DNA from 3 places in the Jeongeupia sacculi genome. Region 2 is predicted to be linked to each of the others. Evidence: predicted binding sites of a transcription regulator. Region 2 holds the regulator's gene; each other region holds the start of a gene.

Region 1 (2,262 bases), 1.2 Mb from region 2:
ATCGGGTGACAGCGTCAGCAGCTCCTCGACGGTGCGGATGCCGGCCATGCCGTTGCCGACGACGACGAGTTTTGGCTTTTTCATGTTGAATCACTCCTTAAACGCGGGCGGCTGCGACGGACCAGTCACTGCGCCACCGTTGCTTCACCCCGGCAAGGCTCATCCAGCCCAGTGCGGCAATGCAGGCGAACAACCACAGGCCGGTCGAATAATCGCCGGTCGCCTGCTTGATCGCGCCCAGGCTTGCCGCCAGTGCGAAGCCGCCGACGCCACCGGCCATGCCGATCAGCCCGGTCATGACGCCGATTTCCTTGCCGAAGCGTTGCGGCACCAGCTGGAACACCGCGCCGTTGCCGGCACCAAGGCAGAGCATCGCGGCGATGAACAACGTCACCGCCCCCGCCGAGCCACCAAGGCCGAAACCGGCGGCGGCGATCAGGCAGGCCGTTGCGGTGTAGACGACGAGCAGTGACTTGGTGCCGCCAACCTTGTCGGCCAGCACGCCGCCGATCGGGCGCATCACCGAACCGGCCAGCACGCAGGCGGCGGTGTACAAACCGGCCGTCTTGGCATCGAAGCCGAACTGATCGTGGAAGTAACCGGGCAAGGCGCTGGCAAAGCCTGCGAAACCGCCGAAGGTGATCGCGTAAAAGAACATGAACCACCACGCATCTTTCTCACCGAGCACGGCCAGGTAGTCGGCAAGCTTTTTCTTCGGCGCGGCACCCGGCGCATCCTTGGCATTGCGGGCATAGACCAGCAGCGTGATCACCAGCGGAATGCACGCCAGACCAAACACGTTCTGCCAGCCGAAGGCGACCGCCAGCATCGGCGCAAACAGCGCCGCAAGCACGGTGCCCGAGTTGCCGGCGCCGGCGATGCCCATTGCCGTGCCTTGATGCTCAGGCGGATACCAGCGCGATGCCAGCGGCAGCGCGACGGCGAACGACGCGCCGGCGACACCGAGGAACAGCCCCAGCGTCAGCGCGCCGGTCAGGGTCGAAAAACCGACCTGCCAGGCGGTGAGCAAGGCGACGATGACGATGAGCTGACCGATCAACCCGGCGCGCTTGGCGCCGATCCGGTCAACCAACACGCCCATGACCAGACGCAGGATCGCCCCGGCCAGAATCGGCGTCGCCACCATCAAGGCGCGCTGCTGGGTACTGAGGTTCAGATCGCCGGCAATCTGCACCTGCATCGGTCCGAGCAGATACCAGACCATGAAGCTGAGGTCGAAATAAAGGAAGGCGGAAAACAGCGTCGGCGTATGCCCGGCACGCCAGAAGGAACGGTTCATGACACTCTCCCAAGCTCGATGGCAAAACAAAAACGGCGTCCATCCGCACCGTGGGGTGCGAAGGGACGCCGTTGTCCTTGAAGCTGAAAACCGCCGTTGGCCTTCACTTCTGATTCAGTGAGCGGCACGCCGTTGTGCCGCTCACCTCATCTTCAGCAAAGGCCGTGCCAGATCACGGTTTTCATTCACGCTCGGGATTTGCTGGCTTTTCGGGTCATACCGCCCCGGCCTGGTGCACCGCATCGGTGCAATCGGCACGCCATGCGCACAGCATTTGCGCACTGCAACATCACCGATCGGCGCATCAGCGCCGCCCATCCGCCAAGGGCTAGGCGCGGATGTCGAAACCGTCGGCATAGCCCTGCGGGTCGCGACCGTCCCAGACCTTGCCGTCGATCAGCGTACTGCTGCGCATGGCGCTGGCGGGCTGCATCACCCCGAGGCTTGAGGCGGCTTCGTCGTACAGCGCGGTCTGGTTGATGCCGCGGGCGATGGCGAGCAGATCGATATCGCCCTGCAACAAACCCCAGCGCCGGTACTGGCTAAGGAACCACAGGCCGTCCGACAGATAGGGATAGTTGACGCTGCCGCCGCCAAAGAAACGCATCAAGGGTGCGGTATCGCCCAAGCGGCCGTAGTCACCCAACAGCCGGGGCATGATCAGCTGGCTGCCGCGGCCGACGTAGCCGGGGCCGGACAGCCAGCCGGCGGCTTCGCGGCGATGGCCCGGATCGTCAAGCCAGCGGCAGGCCTCGAGCAGCGTCATCGTCAGCGCCCGCGCGGCGTTCGGGCAACGGGTCACGAAGTCACGCCGGCACGCGAGTACTTTCTCCGGGTGGTCGGGCCAGATTTCGCCGCTGCGGATCACCGTGCGCCCATGACCTTCGGCCTCGGCCACCGCGTGCCACGGCTCGCCGGCGCAATAGCCGTCGAGCACGCCGGACGCCAGTGCAGCGCTCATT
Region 2 (2,262 bases):
AAATCACACTACGGGCAATGCCGTGACTGTTTTCGAACAGAATGCCGACTTGTTCAAATACGCGCTTTTTGCTGCCAACGTCCATGTCGAGAAAGACATTTTGCGTCGGCAGAATTTTGGAAATCAGGCTCATTGCGAGAATCCATGAGCAGGAGGAACGTCGAAGCGCATCATTGTATCGTCAGCCGGCGCATAAATAAAAACGGGAACCCGTTTATCGGGTTCCCGTTGGCAGGAAAAGGACACTTACTCCTCCGCTACGACCTGACGGCGGATGCTCTCGCCATCGTGATCATTCCGTTTTTCCTTGTGCTTGACGACCTGCCGGTCAAGCTTGTCGGCCAGCGCGTCGATCGCGGCATACATGTCTTCGTCAATTGCCTCCACGTGGATCGCCTTACCCGGCACATGCACGGTTGCCTCAATTTTCTGCTGCAGGCGTTCGACCGACAGGACGACGCCCACTTCGATCACCGCGTCAAAATGGCGTGTGATTCGGTCGAGTTTACTCGTGATGTAATCACGAATCGCCGGAGTCACTTCGAGGTGATGGCCGCTGATATTGAGGTTCATAGGTCTTCTCCTTCAGGTAAATCGCCGTTACAGGCATTTGCGCAGATTGACGGGAGAGATTTGCATCGCCTCCCTGTACTTGGCAACGGTTCGTCGCGCAACCACGACCCCTTGCCCCGCCAACGCATCAGCGATGGCACTATCCGATAAAGGCTTTTGCTTGTCCTCTTGCTGGATCAGCTGGCGAATCTGCGCCTTGATCGCAGTAGCGGAAGCTTCCCCGCCGGCTTCGGTTTCGACATGGCTGCCGAAGAAATACTTGTACTCGAAAATTCCGCGCGGCGTGAGCATGTACTTCTGGGTGGTCACCCGCGAAACGGTGGATTCGTGCAGATCAAGCTCGGAGGCAATATCGCGCAGCACCAAGGGCCGCATCGCGATTTCACCATGTTCAAAGAACGCGCTTTGCTTATCAACGATCGCCTGACCGACGCGCAGGATGGTGTCGAAACGCTGCTGGACACTCTTGACCAGCCATTTGGCTTCCTGCAACTCGCGGGCCATCGAACCGCCATCACTGCGTTGCAGGATATCGGCGTACATCCGATTGACCCTGAGCTTGGGTCTGGCCGCGTCGTTCAAGCGCACTCGCCACTGCCCCTTGAGCTTGCTGACCAGTACATCAGCGACAACATAATGCGACGATTCGTCGCTCCATTGCGCGCCTGGCCGCGGATTCAGGCTGACGATCAGCGCTTGCGCTGCCTTCAGCTCCGTTTCATCGCATTTCAGGCGACGTTTCAACCTAGTGTAGTCCCGTGCCGCGAGCAAATCGAGGCTGTCCCGCACAATCCCCAACGCAAGTTGACGTGCGTCAGAGAGTGGCAAGACCGCCAGTTGCAAAGCCAGCGACTCGGCCATATCTTTCGCGCCGACGCCCAGCGGTTCGAGCTGCTTGAGCCGCGCCAGGGCAATCGCAAGGTCATCGGATTCGAACTCGAACTCGCCGGCAAGTTCCGCCGGCAACAGCGCGAGGATTTCCTCAAGCGGCTGGGTCAGAAAGCCGTCGTCGTCGAGCGCGTCGATCAACCAGGTCAGCGCGGCGCGATCCCGCAACGGAATCGGCAGCAGCCCGGCTTGCGCCAGCAGATGCTCGCGCAGGGTCAGCTCGCGGGCGATGTTGCTGGCGGGGTCGAAATCATCGTCGTCATCACCGCTGCCACGCGCGCCGCCGCCACTGCCTTCCCAGCCCCAGTCGTCGTTGTCGAACGCCGACTCGCTCGCCGGCGCATCGTCGCTGCTGCTGTTCTCGGTCGGCGCTTCGGCACTACCTTCGCCTTCGCTTGAGGCGTGATTGTCTTCGCCGCGCTCAAGCAGCGGGTTTTCGGCCAGGAAGCGCTCGACCTCCTGTTGGAAATCAAGCGTCGACAACTGCAGCAGCTTGATCGACTGCTGCAGCTGCGGCGTCAGATTGAGCTGTTGCGAAAGGCGAAGTTGCAGCGATTGCTTCATGCGCCCGCCTTACATCCGGAAATGTTCACCGAGATAAACCCTGCGTACCTGTTCATCGGCGATGATTTCGCTCGGCAAGCCCGAGGCCATCACCGAGCCTTCGGAGATGATGTACGCACGATCGCAGATCCCCAGCGTTTCGCGCACATTGTGGTCGGTAATCAGGACTCCGATACCGCGTTCCTTGAGGAAGCGAATGATGCGCTGGATGTCCATCACCGCGATCGGGTCGACGCC
Region 3 (2,262 bases), 490 kb from region 2:
CTGGCGCAGGCAGCGGCCAATCCCGAAGAAATCCACGAAATGGCCTTTGCCGATCTGATCCGGGCAGGCAATGCCCAAGGTCTGCTACAGGGGGATTGGCCGCGCTGGCGCGAATTTCGTCAGGCGCGTGGCACCACCAGCCATACCTACGATGAAGCCAAGGCCAAGCAGGTTCTGATACTGATACCGGATTTTCTGGCAGAAGCACGGGGCTTGTTGCTGGCTTTGCAAGCGCGAACCGTTGCTACGCCATGACCGTGCCAATCGGCCTCGACCTCAGCCCGGAACAGTGGCAAATCATTTATCGTATTCTTGCCCAACACCTGCCCGATCGGAAGGTCTGCGTATTCGGTTCACGCGTGCGCGGCACGGCACGGCCATTTTCTGATCTTGATCTGGCTATCATGGGCGACGAGGCATTGCCGTTATCGGCGCTCGCGACACTGAACGAAGCATTCACCGAATCGCCGCTACCGTTCAAGGTAGATCTGCTCGACTGGGCCGATGCCAGCCCGCGCTTTCGGGATAGCATTCGCGCCGATCTGCTTCCGATCACTGATGAGATACCAGGTGATTAAACATCATGCCCGCCACTGCGCTGCGCGCATGGCCGGCCAAGCTTGCCGCAAATGGTGAGGACAGGTGCCGCAGAACGTCACATCGGGACGGTGGAAAGCAAAAAGGGCAGCTCCGAGGAGCTGCCCTTTTCACTTCAAGTGGTGCCGGAGATAGGAGTCGAACCTACGACCTTCGCATTACGAATGCGCTGCTCTACCAACTGAGCTACACCGGCTAAAACCGAAACTTGTGTTGAATCCTGTCCGGACGGGCTAGTGCCCCACCGCGGAAAGCCTTGCTGCGCTTGGCTTTCGTACTGTTGCTACCTACGGCATCGCAACAGCAACCGGCCGGATTATACGGAAAACCCGCCACGACACCAAGGGCCGAACGCAGAAATGTGCGGATTGCCGGAAGCTGGCACAGCCCTTGCTTATGTAGTTGGCACGCGGCAAGTGGCTGCGTTGGCCACCGAGCCTACCCACTCAAAGATGTTGGAGATGAGCAAAATGAAAAAGATGCAACAGGGCTTCACCCTGATCGAACTGATGATCGTTGTGGCGATCATCGGTATTCTTGCCGCCGTGGCGATTCCGCAGTATCAGAACTATACGATCCGCGCCAAGATGTCGAACGCGGTTTCGGCTGCCGAGCCGCTGAAGCTGGCAATGTCCGAGGCTTTTCAGGCCGATGGCACATTTCCGGCTGATGCTACCGCACTGACCGATAAGGGCACGACCTTTGCTGCGACCAACGAAGTCAGCGCTGCAACGATTACGGGTTCTGCTACGGAAGGTAAAATCGAATTGACCCTGAAAGCGTTGGGTACTGGCGTGGATGTGGGCGATAAAATTACCTTTATCGCGACTCCGGTTGAAGGCGAATCCAGTATTAAGTGGGTGGCCTCTACGGATTCAACAAACAAAGCTGCAGTCGAATATGTGAAAAAGATGAGTGCAGGTTCGGGTTCGGCTTCCGCCTCTGCGTCGTAACTTAATTTTTCTGTTAAAAGCCCTCCTGTTCAAGGAGGGCTTTTTCGTATTCTGGAGGGTGGCTTGGGGTCGATCACCGCTTCCCGGTATGCCGGCATCGTTGTGGCTGCCGTATTTGCCGTTGCCAACGTGGCGACATATTTGGCTTCTGATGCAACATCTAGCGAATTCCCACTATGGGCGCTCTCACTGTTTGTATTCCTGTTTTTTATTTCTGTGCTTGGCCGCTGGAAATACCTTGTGTGGGCTTTGGCGCCAGCACTATTACTTGCACCATTTGAGTTCCTCTACATCTGGCTATACCAAAAGCCAAGCTCGCCACATCTGTATGGAATTCTGGCCGAGAGCAATTTGGCGGAAACCATAGAGTTTTTGTCCCCTTTGGGCGGGTTCTTGGGCTTGGTCATCTGCATATGTTGGGTGTTCGGGGTGATCTGGTTATGTCGATGGGCGAGAGCATGGCCTGCTGTGAGCAAGAAGATGCGACTGATCTTGCTGCTGCTCAGCACCAGTGCGTTAGGCGGTGTGGCATTGGCGCATGAAGCAACCATGTTCCCCAAAAATTCCGATGCGGCTTCAGATGCACTGTCTGAAAAAACATCGAATGATGTGTTCTTGGATCTTAAAAGCACGTTCTTTCCCGGTATCTATATGAGGCTATTGAGCTACTTGGATGAGCGGAGAAACATGTTGCATGTGATTCACGAAAAAT

The links. The regulator sigma-54, encoded in region 2, starts transcription at its own class of promoters, with help from an activator protein. The targets are predictions, from matches to a motif close to CTGGCACGCTTCATGCTT.
Region 1: JLC71_RS04505 (nitrate/nitrite transporter) is a predicted target of sigma-54. The motif match lies at 1,454-1,471, and genes of this name have one in related genera.
Region 3: JLC71_RS12650 (pilin) is a predicted target of sigma-54. The motif match lies at 976-993, and genes of this name have one in related genera.

Annotation. Positions count from the first base shown of each region.
Region 1 covers NZ_AP024094.1:953,514-955,775, reverse strand. Annotated here, with positions in the region: gene nirB (nitrite reductase large subunit NirB) at 1-84, opposite strand, end outside; gene JLC71_RS04505 (nitrate/nitrite transporter) at 98-1,300, opposite strand; gene JLC71_RS04500 (CmpA/NrtA family ABC transporter substrate-binding protein) at 1,629-2,262, opposite strand, start outside.
Region 2 covers NZ_AP024094.1:3,140,821-3,143,082, reverse strand. Annotated here, with positions in the region: gene JLC71_RS15180 (PTS sugar transporter subunit IIA) at 1-133, opposite strand, end outside; gene hpf (ribosome hibernation-promoting factor, HPF/YfiA family) at 247-573, opposite strand; gene JLC71_RS15170 (RNA polymerase factor sigma-54) at 601-2,025, opposite strand; gene lptB (LPS export ABC transporter ATP-binding protein) at 2,035-2,262, opposite strand, start outside.
Region 3 covers NZ_AP024094.1:2,649,925-2,652,186, reverse strand. Annotated here, with positions in the region: gene JLC71_RS12665 (HI0074 family nucleotidyltransferase substrate-binding subunit) at 1-255, shown strand, start outside; gene JLC71_RS12660 (nucleotidyltransferase family protein) at 252-578, shown strand; tRNA gene JLC71_RS12655 (tRNA-Thr) at 718-793, opposite strand; gene JLC71_RS12650 (pilin) at 1,068-1,550, shown strand; gene JLC71_RS12645 (phosphoethanolamine transferase) at 1,614-2,262, shown strand, end outside.